3 regions of the Streptomyces sp. NPDC085524 genome follow, and region 2 is predicted to be linked to each of the others. Evidence: riboswitches for the same ligand, from Rfam matches in the RefSeq annotation. Region 2 holds a riboswitch; each other region holds the start of a gene.

Evidence for each region. A riboswitch is a leader RNA that binds a small molecule or an ion and turns the genes downstream of it on or off. The one in region 2 is predicted to bind cyclic di-AMP.
Region 1: it holds a riboswitch for cyclic di-AMP, as region 2 does, so the genes downstream of both, ACIGFK_RS02320 (LysM peptidoglycan-binding domain-containing M23 family metallopeptidase) here and ACIGFK_RS27500 (transglycosylase family protein) in region 2, are expected to answer to the same signal.
Region 3: it holds a riboswitch for cyclic di-AMP, as region 2 does, so the genes downstream of both, ACIGFK_RS30845 (M23 family metallopeptidase) here and ACIGFK_RS27500 (transglycosylase family protein) in region 2, are expected to answer to the same signal.

Annotation. Positions count from the first base shown of each region.
Region 1 is NZ_JBITTH010000001.1:521,045-525,044, forward strand. Features, by position in the region: gene ACIGFK_RS02310 (MBL fold metallo-hydrolase) at 1-193, opposite strand, end outside; gene ACIGFK_RS02315 (SGNH/GDSL hydrolase family protein) at 346-1,131, opposite strand; gene ACIGFK_RS02320 (LysM peptidoglycan-binding domain-containing M23 family metallopeptidase) at 1,295-2,293, opposite strand; cyclic di-AMP (ydaO/yuaA leader) riboswitch at 2,298-2,503, opposite strand; gene ACIGFK_RS02325 (tyrosine-protein phosphatase) at 2,795-3,586, shown strand; gene ACIGFK_RS02330 (aspartate aminotransferase family protein) at 3,663-4,000, opposite strand, start outside.
Region 2 is NZ_JBITTH010000019.1:163,808-167,807, reverse strand. Features, by position in the region: gene eno (phosphopyruvate hydratase) at 1-830, opposite strand, end outside; gene ACIGFK_RS27500 (transglycosylase family protein) at 1,106-1,801, opposite strand; cyclic di-AMP (ydaO/yuaA leader) riboswitch at 1,804-1,975, opposite strand; gene ACIGFK_RS27495 (transglycosylase family protein) at 2,252-3,298, opposite strand; partial or broken gene ACIGFK_RS27490 (cytochrome P450) at 3,402-3,542, opposite strand; gene ACIGFK_RS27485 (cytochrome P450) at 3,748-4,000, shown strand, end outside.
Region 3 is NZ_JBITTH010000024.1:39,674-43,673, reverse strand. Features, by position in the region: gene ACIGFK_RS30850 (M16 family metallopeptidase) at 1-1,315, shown strand, start outside; cyclic di-AMP (ydaO/yuaA leader) riboswitch at 1,536-1,695, shown strand; gene ACIGFK_RS30845 (M23 family metallopeptidase) at 1,708-2,508, shown strand; gene ACIGFK_RS30840 (GntR family transcriptional regulator) at 2,695-3,372, shown strand; gene ACIGFK_RS30835 (HPr family phosphocarrier protein) at 3,778-4,000, opposite strand, start outside.

The sequences.
Region 1 (4,000 bases), on a different contig from region 2:
GGAAGTAGATCTTGGCGAACTCCGCCATCGACCCGGAGGGCCTGTTCCGGGCACCGACCGGATTCTGGAAGACGCCGTCGGCGAAGTTCGGCGAGCGGCGGATCCGCTCCAGCCGCGCGCCCGAGGGGTCCGCGCCGAAGGCTTCGGGCCGCAGGGCGCGCAGCCGGGGACGCAGGGGACGAGAGCCGGTCAAGGCGCCTCCAGGGACGGTGCGGTCGGTATGAGGGTGCGGTGGGGATGTTCGTCGGTCTACGAGCATCCCAACGCACACCGGCCCCGAAGGATTCCGCATCCCCCGCGCGTGTCGTCCCCCGGCGGCCCCGGGCAGTGTCCCGGCTCCCCCGTCTACAGCGGCAGCAGGTCCGGCCGCTTCGCCTCGACGTGGTCCCCGGAGGACTCGCCGCGCAGCCGGCGGCCGATCCAGGGCACCAGGTGCTCGCGCGCCCAGTGGATGTTGTCGCGGGTCACGTCGACCGAGCCGCGCGGGCGCTCCGGCGGCCAGGGCTGGTCGGGGTCGGCCGGCACGTCCAGTCCGAGCACCTGCGCGGCCCGCAGCGCGACCCGGGTGTGCCCCTCGGGCGACAGGTGCAGCCGGTCGGTGTCCCACGCCCGGCGGTCCTGTACGGACTTGAGGGACCAGAGGTCGAGCACCGGGCAGTCGTAGCGGTCGGCGATGGCGCGCACGTGGACGCTGTACGTCGCCACCTTGCCCCGCAGGTGCTTGAGGACCGGTACGCCCCGGGTGTCGAAGCCGGTGGTGATCACGACCCGGCCGACGGCTCCGGTGAGGTCGGCGACGGCCGCCTCGAACCGCTGGGCCACGTCGTCCGGGTCGGTGCCGGGGCGGATGATGTCGTTGCCGCCGGCGCAGAAGGTCACGAGGTCCGGTGCGAGCGCCTTGGCCCGCGGGACCTGGTCGGCCACGATCTGGTCGAGGAGTTTGCCGCGCACGGCCAGGTTCGCGTACCGGAATTCGCCTTCTGGATGCTGGTCGGCCAGGAGCACGGCGAGCCGGTCCGCCCAGCCGAGATAAGTGTCCCCGGGTCCCGGGTCCCCCACGCCCTCGGTGAAGCTGTCCCCGATCGCCGCGTACGAGCCGATGGTCTTGGGTTTCGTCGTCGTCGCTGCCACGAGACGACATCCTTCACTCTCGTAACCAACCTACGCCAACGTAATGAGGGGTTGACGGGCCGTGATCTTTACCACCCGGGGGATAAGGAATACGTACACGTGGGGCCGGGACCCCCCTCGGGTCCCGGCCCCACGCGTGCCTGTGCTCCGGCGGCGGCTGCCGTCAGATGCTGACGCCCTTCGAGCGGAGGTAGCCCAGCGGGTCGGTGTCGGAGCCGTAGGAGGGGCCCGTGCGGATCTCGAAGTGCAGGTGGGGGCCGGTCGAGTTGCCGGTGGAACCGGACAGGCCGATGGTCTGGCCTGCGGTGACGCTCTGGCCGACCGAGACGGACAGCGAGGAGAGGTGGCCGTACTGCGAGTACATGCCGTCCGCGTGCCGGATGACGACCTCGTTGCCGTACGCGCCGCCCCAGCCGGCGGAGACGACGGTGCCGGCTCCGACGGCCCGGACCGTGGTGCCGGAGCTCGCGATGAAGTCGACACCGGTGTGGTAGCCGGAGGACCACATGCTGCCCGCGACCTTGTACTGGGTCGAGACGCCGGTGCTGGCCAGCGGAGCCACGAAGCCGGAGGCCGAGGTCTTGGCCGCGGGGGCCTCGGCCGGGGACTCCTTCTGCGCCGGGGCGGCCTGCTCGGCCGCCTGCGGAGCGGTCCTCCGGGCCGTCTTGGGAGCGGTCTTCGGGGCGGTCTCCGGAGCCGATTCCGGAGCCGATTCCGGAGCGGTTTCCGGAGCGGTTTCCGGAGCCGCCTCCGGGACGGTTTCCGCCGGAGCCGCCTCGCCCGCACCGCCGAGGTTCAGCTTCAGGCCGGGGTGGATCAGGTCGGGGTTGCTGCCGACCGCCTCGCGGTTGTCGGCGTAGAGCTGCTGCCAGCCGCCGGACAGGTGGCTCTCGGCGGCGATCTTGGAGAGGTAGTCGCCCGGCACGACCGTGTAGACGGTCGGCGCGGCGGACTCGGCCCGGAGCGCGGCGGGGACCTGCGGGGCAGCCGCGGGGGCCACGGTGGCCGTGGCCGTCGTCGCGGCGGCCGGGGCACCGGCCGCCTGGGCGCCGGCCGCACCCATCAGCGGCAGCGCGAGGGCCGCACCACCGGTGCCGGCGACGGCGAAGCCGCGCGAAATCGAAAGGGACTTGGGGCGGCGGTGCTTACCCTTTGCAGGCATGTCGAATTCCTCTCCGGCGCCTGCGAGGTGAGCTGTCGGGTTCGGACTGGAGATGTCCGGCGGTACATGAACGGACCATGTACGGCTTCACCCCTAGCCGTCCCGGAGCTGACTTCCGGGACAGCGGCTTACCTGGTTCCCCCGCTCCTGCCGCGCGTGAATGGTCGAGTGCGGTTTCCGGGCGGCGGCAGGATTCGGCGATCCACCCGGATCGGTCGCGAACGTAATCCCAAAAGGCCGCACCGAACAAGCCGTGAATTTCCTGACGGAATCACAGGCACGGGAAACCGGGGGAATGCTGGTCACCCTGCGTCCATTCCCGCCCGCCAACAACCGCGCCGGCGCAGGCATTCGGCTTTCGCGATCAGGCACTCACGGTCACCGTATGATCTGGCTCACGGGGACGCGCCCGATCTCGCCTCCACTTATGGCAAGTTGTCGCCAAGTAGTGTAATTCGGACAGAGCACCCACGAGCAGGATCACGAAGCGGAGGACTTCCCTTGACCCAGCAGATACAGGAGCCGGAACTGTCCGGAGTGCGCAATTTCCGCGATGTGGGCGGATTGCCGACTTCCGATGGACGAAGGGTCAGGACGGGACGACTGTATCGAAGCGGACATCTCGCACATGCCACTGAAACCGATGCGGAATTCCTCGATTCGCTCGGCCTGCACACCGTGTTCGACTTCCGCAACGGCGCCGACCACGCGCTGGAGGGCCCGGACGTGGACCTGCCCGGCGTGCGGAACGTGAACATCCCGCTCTCGGATCCGGCCGACGGCCGCGAGTTCTGGAAGATGGTCCGCGACGGCGACCTCGAGCAGCTCCGCTCGATCCTGGGCGACGGGAAGGCCGCGGCCCGGATGACGAACTCGTACCGGGCGATGATCAAGAACCGCACCGCCGAGCACAGCCGGGTCCTGCACGCCCTCGCCGAGGACAGCGTCCCGGCGCTGATGCACTGCGCCGCCGGCAAGGACCGGGCCGGCCTGTCGATCGCCGTCACCCTGCTCGCGCTGGACGTGGAGCGCGAGGCGATCGTCGCGGACTACCTGGAGTCGAACGCCCCGCACCGCCGCTACCGGGTCCGCCGGAGCGACGACTCCGCCGAGGCCCGCTCCCCCGAGGTGATGGAGCTGCTCGCCCCGCTCTTCGACGCCCGCGCCGAGTACCTGGTCGCGGCCTTCGACACCATCGACGAGACCTGGGGCGGCGTGGACCGCTACCTGGAACAGGGCCTCGGGCTCACGCCCGGGACCCGGAGCCGTCTGCGCGAGCGGCTGCTCGACTGACGGAGGGGCGGGAGGGGAGCGCGTCGGCGCGCTCCCCTCCCGCCCTTCCCGCGGCCGTCGGCCCGCTTCCCGCCGGTCAGCGGTTGCCGACCGCCTGCTTGACCAGGGTCCGGCCGAAGTCCCACATCAGCCCCGACCCGCCGTGCGCCTCGTCCATGACCGCGCGGAAGGCCCCGACGAACCGGTCGACGTCCCGCTCGTCCACGATCAGCGGCGGGATGAGCTTGATCACCTCGAGGTGGTCCCCGGAGACCTGGGTCAGGATCCGGTGCTTCTGGAGCAGCGGCACCACGACCATCTGCGCGAAGAGCCCCTTGCGGGCCGCCTGGAGCATCGTCCAGCGGCTGCGCAGCCCCAGCGAGGACGGCCGGCCGAACTCGATGCCGATCATCAGCCCGCGCCCGCGGACCTCGT
Region 2 (4,000 bases):
TCGACGAGCTCGGCGTAGTAGTCGGTCATCTCGGCGGCCGAGCGGGACTTGCCCTCGAACTCGTACTGGCCGTCCTTGTAGAACTCGGACGCGGCGACGTCCAGCGCGAGCGCGATGTCCGTGCCCGGGGTGTAACCGGCCTGCTTGATGGCCTCGATGATGAGGTCGAGCGCGGCGCGGTTGGACTCCAGGTTCGGGGCGAAGCCGCCCTCGTCGCCGAGACCGGTGGAGAGGCCCTTGGCGTGCAGGACCTTCTTGAGGGTGTGGTAGACCTCGGCACCCCAGCGCAGCGCCTCGGAGAAGGACTCCGCGCCGATCGGGGCGATCATGAACTCCTGGATGTCAACGTTGGAGTCGGCGTGCGACCCACCGTTGAGGATGTTCATCATCGGAACGGGCAGCAGGTGCGCGTTCGGACCGCCGAGGTAGCGGAAGAGCGGAAGGTCGGAGGCCTCGGACGCGGCGTGCGCCACGGCGAGGGAGACACCGAGGATGGCGTTGGCGCCGAGGGAGCCCTTGTTCTCGGTGGCGTCCAGGTCGATCATCGCCTGGTCGATCAGGCGCTGCTCGGTGGCGTCGTAGCCGACGAGCTCGGGGCCGAGCTGCTCGATGACGGCGAGGACGGCCTTCTCGACGCCCTTGCCGAGGTAGCGGTCGGGGTCACCGTCACGGAGCTCTACGGCTTCGAATGCACCGGTGGAGGCACCGGACGGAACTGCAGCACGGCCGGTGCTGCCATCGTCGAGGCCCACCTCGACCTCGACCGTGGGGTTGCCTCGGGAGTCCAGGATTTCCCGGGCTACGACGACGTCGATGGACGGCACGAGCATCTCCTTCTGGGATGTGACGCTGGGTGTGCGGCGGCATGTCAGGCCGTGGGACGGCCTTGCCGCTTAGAGCCTAACCGGCTCCGGGCACTCGGCCCGCCGACCGCCCGGGTCCTGGGACGAAAAAGGGCCCGAATACCCCCGTTCCAGGACATACAGCTGCGGAGGAAGGTGTCTTGGCCGTGCACACGCCGCCGCCCGGCGCGTGGAGGGGAAGGCGCGCCGGGCGGTGGGGCTGTCACGTGTGGTGAAGAAACCTGCGGCTATTGCCGCATCGTTCAGCTGAGCTTCAGCTTCTGACCCGGGAAGATCAGGTCGGCGTCGGACACGATGTCCTTGTTCAGCTCGAAGAGCTTCTCCCAGCCGCCCTTGACGCCGTTGGCGTCGGCGATGCCGCCGAGGGTGTCGCCGTCCTTGACCTCGTACGAGCCGTTGCCGGTCTTCGGGGCCTCGGTGCGCTCGGACCGGGTGGTCGGGGCCGGGGTCTCGGAGCGCTTGGGCTCCGTCTTCTTCGGCTCGGCCTTCTTGGTCTCGGTCTTCTTCGGCTGGGTCTTCTTGGTCTCGGTCTTCGGGGTCTCGGTCGAGCCGCCGCCCGTGTAGGAGGAGTTCGACAGACCCACGCCGCAGGACGGCCAGGCGCCCTTGCCCTGGCCCTTGAGGACCTTCTCGGCGATGGCTATCTGCTGGGACTTCGAGGCCTGGTTGGCCTGCGGGGCGTACGACTTGCCGCCGTACGCGGCCCAGGTGGAGGAAGAGAACTGCAGGCCGCCGTAGTAGCCGTTGCCCGTGTTGATGGCCCAGTTGCCACCGGACTCGCACTGGGCGACGCGGTCCCACTCGCTCGCGGTGGCGGCACTCGCGGTGCCCGCGGCCATCAGCGGCGCGGCGACGACGGCACCGGCGACACCGGCGAGCGTGGCGATGCGGACGGCCTTGGTGGCGCGACGGTGCTTGCCCTTGCCGGAAAGCAGCATGAGGTTCTCCTCACCGACGCCTACGAGGTGAGCTGTCGGGTTCGGGCGGATGAGTTGCCCGGCCGTGCGACCTAGCGCACGTCTTGACCCCTAGCCGGTTGCCGCCCGTCTCCGGACGGCCGTTCCCGGCACCTACCTTGGGTCCCCCGCTCCTGCCTTCGGCGCTTGACGCGACGACTGTTCCCCCCGTCCGCCGGCAGGACTCGGCGATGCGGTCGAAGGAGCCCGCGGTGGCGGGCGATTCAGAAGGTAGACAGGTCTCCCCCCGATGTTCAACGCGCCGCATCGGGGGGAGACGACCCCTACTTGCGCTCTCCCCAAGGGTGTTTGCGCAGGTGAGGACGGGGTTTGCGGAAGCCCCTGGGCGGGACACGCCAGTTGACCGGAAGAGACACATGTCTCATTCGAACGAAACGGACAATCAACTCTTTCCGGAAGGGTGAAGTGCCCTTATTGCGCGGTTAGATCCAGGTTCTGTCCGGGCTTGATCAAGTCCGCGTCCCCGCCGATGACCTGCTCGTTGGCCTTGTAAAGGGCGTCCCAGCCGCCCTTGACCCCCTTGGCATCCGCGATGGCCGTCAGGCTGTCGCCCGCCTTCACGGTGTACGTGGGCTTCGACGCGGCGTCAGAAGCCGCGGGCACCTCGGCCGCGGGCGCCCCGCGGTGCTTGCCGCTGCCCTCGCCGGGAGCGGCGAGCGGGGCCGTGGAGGCGTCAGGGGCCGCGGGGGCGTTCGGGTCCGCCGGAGTGGTGGCCGGGGGCAGGCCCGGGGTCGCGGGGGCCGTCGCGGGCGGGGTGGTGGACGGAGCCGTCGGGGTGCCCGGGTCCGCAGGCTTACCCGAGTTGCCCTGGTTGCCCTGATCGCCCGGGTTGCCTTGGTTGCCCTGGTTGTTCGAGTTGCCCGGAGCCGAGGGCTCCTCGACCGGGAGGTCGGCCGGAGGCATGACGGGCAGTCCGAGGTTCGGGCCGAGCGGGCCGTCGGCGATCCCCGGGGTCGGCGCCCCGAAGTCGGTGGACGGCGGCACGGCGCCCGAGTTCGGCACGGCGTCGTCCGGGCGGGAGGGCGCGGGGCCGACGGTCCCGTGGTTGCCGGGCTGGCCGGGGTCGACCACGGCGGCGGGGCCCTGCGCGTCCAGCCCGGCGGGCGCCGCGCACATCGGCCACGCCTGCGGGCCCTTCGCGGCGAGCACCCGCTCGGCGATGGCTATCTGCTGGGAACGGCTGGCGAGGTCGGCCCGCTCCGCGAAGTCGAGCCCGCCGGCCTCCCGCCACTCCTCCTGGGTGAACTGGAGCCCGCCGTAGGCACCGCTGCCGAAGTTGGCGCTCCAACTGCCGCCGCTCTCGCATTCGGCGACCTTGTCCCACGTGGACGTGTCCGCCGCGCTCGCGCCGGTGGCGGCGAGCAGCGGCAGAGCCAGCGCGGAGCCGGTGACTCCGGCAGTGACGACTATCGCGGGCACCTGACGGGGGCGTCTGTGGCGGCCGTTCCCGGAACGCATGAGGCTGCACCTTTCGCATAACGGCGGGGTAACGGCAGAACCTAGCGGCCATCGAACGCATGTCACAAGTTGGGTCGGAAACTGACTTCGGATCAGGTGCGACTCAGGCGTTCGGTACTGCGAAGCGAACGGGAAGAGTGCGCAGGCCACGCATGACGAGTCCGCCGCGCCAGCGCAGCCCTTCGGGCGGAACGGCGAGTTCCAGATCCGGCAGACGCGTCAGCAAACTCGCAAGCACGGTCTGCAGACGGGATTCGGCAGGGGACACCCGCCGGTCCGGGTCGCCTCCTCCGACGTACACCTCCCCACAGTTCCCCGTGATCCGGCCGGCGGCGGGGGTCCGCCGGCCCAGCCGCCCGCCTGGAGCTTCTGCTCGCGGCCGTTCCAGGTCCGGGAGAAGATCACGGCGGCTGTGAGGTGCTTCGGCCCGTCACGGTTACGGTCAGGAGGTGCACGAAGACGCCTCCCCTACCCCGCCGCCCCGTCTGTTCGACTGGGAGTTCGCGACCGACCCCTACCCCGCCTACGCCTGGCTGCGGGAAAACTCCCCGGTGCACCGCACCAAGCTCCCCAGCGGGGTCGAGGCCTGGCTGGTCACCCGGTACGCCGATGCCCGCCAGGCCCTCGCCGACCAGCGGCTCAGCAAGAACCCGGCACACCACGCGGGATCAGCGCACGCCAAGGGCAAGACCGGGATCCCGG
Region 3 (4,000 bases), on a different contig from region 2:
CGCCCCCGAGCGGGGCGTGCTGGCCAACGGCCTCACCCTGCTGCGCTGCCACCGCCCGGGCCAGCAGGTCGTCGCGGTCGAGATCAACCTCGCCGCCCCGCTGGACGCGGAGCCCGAGGGCCTGGACGGCGTGGCCACCATCATGGCCCGCGCGCTCTCCGAGGGCACCGACAAGCACTCCGCCGAGGAGTTCGCCGCCGAGCTGGAGCGCTGCGGCGCCACCCTCGACGCGCACGCGGACCACCCGGGCCTGCGGGTCTCCCTGGAGGTCCCGGCCTCCCGCCTGCACAAGGCCCTCGGCCTGCTCGCCGAGGCGCTGCGCGCACCCGCCTTCGCCGACAGCGAGGTCGACCGGCTGGTGCGCAACCGGCTCGACGAGATCCCGCACGAGCAGGCCAACCCGCAGCGCCGGGCCGCCAAGCAGCTCTCCAAGGAGCTCTTCCCGGCCACCCTGCGGATGTCCCGCCCGCGCCAGGGCACCGAGGAGACGGTCGCCCGGATCGACGCGACCGCCGTACGCGCCTTCTACGAGGCCCACGTGCGCCCCGCCACCTCCACCGCGGTGGTGGTCGGCGACCTGACCGGCATCGACCTGGACGCCGTGCTGGCGGACACCCTGGGCACCTGGACGGGCGACGCCGCCGAGCCGCTCCCGGTGCCTCCGGTGACCGCGGACGACACCGGCCGCGTGGTCATCGTGGACAGGCCCGGCGCCGTCCAGACGCAGCTGCTGATCGGCCGCATCGGGGCGGACCGCCACGACCGGGTCTGGGCGGCCCAGGTGCTCGGCACGTACTGCCTGGGCGGCACCCTCACCTCCCGCCTGGACAAGGTGCTGCGCGAGGAGAAGGGGTACACGTACGGCGTGCGCGCCTTCGGCCAGGTGCTGCGCTCCACCGCGGACGGCAAGGGCGCCTCGATGCTCGCCATCAGCGGCTCGGTGGACACCCCGAACACCGGACCGGCCCTGGAGGACCTCTGGAAGGTGCTCCGCACCCTCGCGGAGGGCGGCCTGACCGACGCCGAACGGGATGTGGCGGTGCAGAACCTGGTGGGCGTGGCCCCGCTGAAGTTCGAGACGGCGGCCTCCGTCGCCGGCACCCTCGCCGACCAGGTCGAGCAGGAGCTCCCGGACGACTACCAGGCGCAGTTGTACGCCCGGCTCGCCGAAACGGGCACCGTGGAGGCCACTTCGGCGGTCGTGAACGCCTTCCCGGCGGACCGGCTCGTCACGGTCCTGGTGGGCGACGCGTCGGTGATCGAGGAGCCGGTGCGCGCCCTCGGGATCGGTGAAGTCAGCGTCGTCACCAACTGAAGTGACCCACTGACGCTCCCAACTGGCGCCTGACCGGCGCTTCTTGAAGGGGCCCGGGCGGCTTGGCCGCTCGGGCCCCTTTTGTCTGTTTCGTGGCGAGGTTGCTTGTTTGCGGTGTGGCGTACGCAACAAAAAGGCGTGTCTGTTTGGTGATTGGCTGATGATCCGCCTAGCGTCGGCCGTGCTGTCCGTCAGTTGTACGCGCCGCATCCGCGGCACCGGGCAGCGATCGCCGAGTCCCCGTCAGGCGCGAGCCTGGGGAGCCGGGGACCCACATCAGTCCCTGGGGTGAATCGGACCCCCTCGCAAGAGGAGGCCCGTAGGAGACCTTCCTGCTCCGAACCCGTCAGCTAACCCGGTAGGCGAGAAGGAAGGAAAGGATCAGCCCCTTCATGGCGTTTGGCAGTCGTCCCGCCGGCTCCGGTAAGCACCGTGGTTCCAGCCGTCTGAGCCGCAAGACCGCCGGTTACGCCGGCATAGCCGCCCTCGCCACCACCGGCGTCGTCGGCACCCTCGCCGCCCCGGCCTTCGCCGCGGACAACGGCGCCAACGAGCACCAGGACAACGCGCTCGGCGCGGTCGTGGTCGCCGAGGAGCTCCCCGCCGACATCGCCGAGCAGGCCGACTCCCAGCAGCACGCCGCCGAGCAGGCCGCCGCCAAGGCGCAGGCCGAGGCCGACGCCAAGCAGGCTGCCGCCGAGGCCAAGCGCCTCGCCGAGGCCAAGGCGAAGGCCGAGCGCGACGCCGCCGAGCGTGCGGCCCGTGAGGAGGAGCGCAAGCGCCTCAACACCTTCGTGGCTCCGGTCGACGGCTCCTACGTCTCCACGCAGTACCACGCGGGCGGCGGCATGTGGTCCTCCGGCAGCCACACGGGCATCGACTTCCACGCCGACGAGGGCACCTCGGTGCACGCCGTGGGCGCCGGTGTCGTCGTCGAGGCGGGCTGGGGCGGCGCGTACGGCAACAACGTCGTCATCAAGCACAACGACGGCACCTACACGCAGTACGGCCACATGCTGCGGCTGAACGTCTCCGTCGGCCAGCAGGTCGTCGCGGGCCAGCAGATCGGCCTGTCGGGCTCCACGGGCAACTCCAGCGGCCCGCACCTGCACTTCGAGGCCCGTACCGGCGCCAAGTACGGCTCGGACATCAACCCCCTCGCCTACCTGCGCTCGCACGGCGTCGACGTCTGACCGACTCCTGCGCACCGCCTGCTCCACCGAAAGGCCCCGGCTCCCCGAGCCGGGGCCTTCGTGTTTCGGCGGGATTTCCGGATCTCCCCTTTCCGGCCGCTCTCGGAAATCATCGTGTGTTGCAATAGAGTCGCAGCAGTAGTGGCACCAATGAGGGTGTGAGTCGGAAAAAGCGGAGGTCCGGTCTTGCGTATTCCTGCGCACGCGGTATGCACGGCAATTCGCGACGACATCGTCTCCGGGGTCTTCGGGCCGGGCAGCAGACTGACCGAGGAGGTGCTGGCCCGCCGGTACGGGGTCTCCCGCGTCCCGGTCCGCGAGGCGCTGCGGACCCTGGAGTCCGAGGGGTTCGTGACCACGCGGCGGCACGCGGGGGCCTGCGTCGCCGAGCCGACGGAGCAGGAGGCGGCCGATCTGCTGGAGCTGCGGATGCTGCTGGAGCCGCTGGCCGCGGCCAGGGCCGCCCGGCGCCGCACCGAGGCGCACCTCAAGGTGCTGCGCGGGCTGGTCAGGTTGGGCCAGGAGCGGGCCAGGCGGGGCCAGGGGGAGGACCTGCGGTCCCTGGGCGGCTGGTTCCACGAGACGCTGGCCCAGGCCTCGGGCAGCCCGGGGCTGATCGCCCTGCTCACGCAGATGCGGCACAAGGTCGCGTGGATGTACGTGGTGGAGGCGCCGGCCCGGCCGGTGGAGTCCTGGGCGGAGCACGGCGCGGTGGTGGACGCCGTGGCCCGGGGCGACGCGGAGCGGGCGCGGGCGCTGGCCGCGGTCCACGCGGAGCGCGCGACGGGGGCGCACCGGCTGCGGATCCCGGCGGTGGTGAGCACTTCGCAACCTGCCGTAAACATGTCGAGCGGCCGGCATTAACAGGAGCCGTATACAAAGGACGGGTGCGAGTGCGCCGCCGGTCGAATTCGGATTCTCCGCGAATTCGCCGAGCGTGGTGCGGTCCGCTGTCCGCGCGTGGTGCCGGTGAATTCGGGCGCGCGGAATTCCGGTGCGTGCAATTCGCTTGCGGCGGGCCTGTGCGCGGGTGCGACCGGGCCGACGGTTCACGGGTGCGGCTCCGCCGCCGGGGCTCCGCCCGGACCCCGCTCCTCAGACGCCGGAGGGGCTGGAACGTGCCCGGCCTCGGCTCGCAGGTGCGCACCGGACGAGCTGGAGGACTGTGCCCCGCGCCGGCTTGCGGGTGCAGGGCGGCGGACATGACGAAGCCGCGGCCTCCGGGAGGGGGCCGCGGCTTCGGCGGGTGGTGCGGGCGAACCCGAAGGGTCAGACGGTCTCGGGGAGCTCCTCGAGACCCTCGGCGACCAGCTTCGCGAGGCGGTCCAGCGCGGCCTCCGCGCCATCGGCCTCGGAGGCGAGGACGATCTCCTCGCCGCCCTGGGCGCCCAGGCCCAGAACCGCCAGCATGGAACCGGCGTTGACGGGGTCGCCGCCGGCCTTCGCGATGGTCACCGGGACGCCGGAAGCGGTCGTCGCACGGACGAAGATC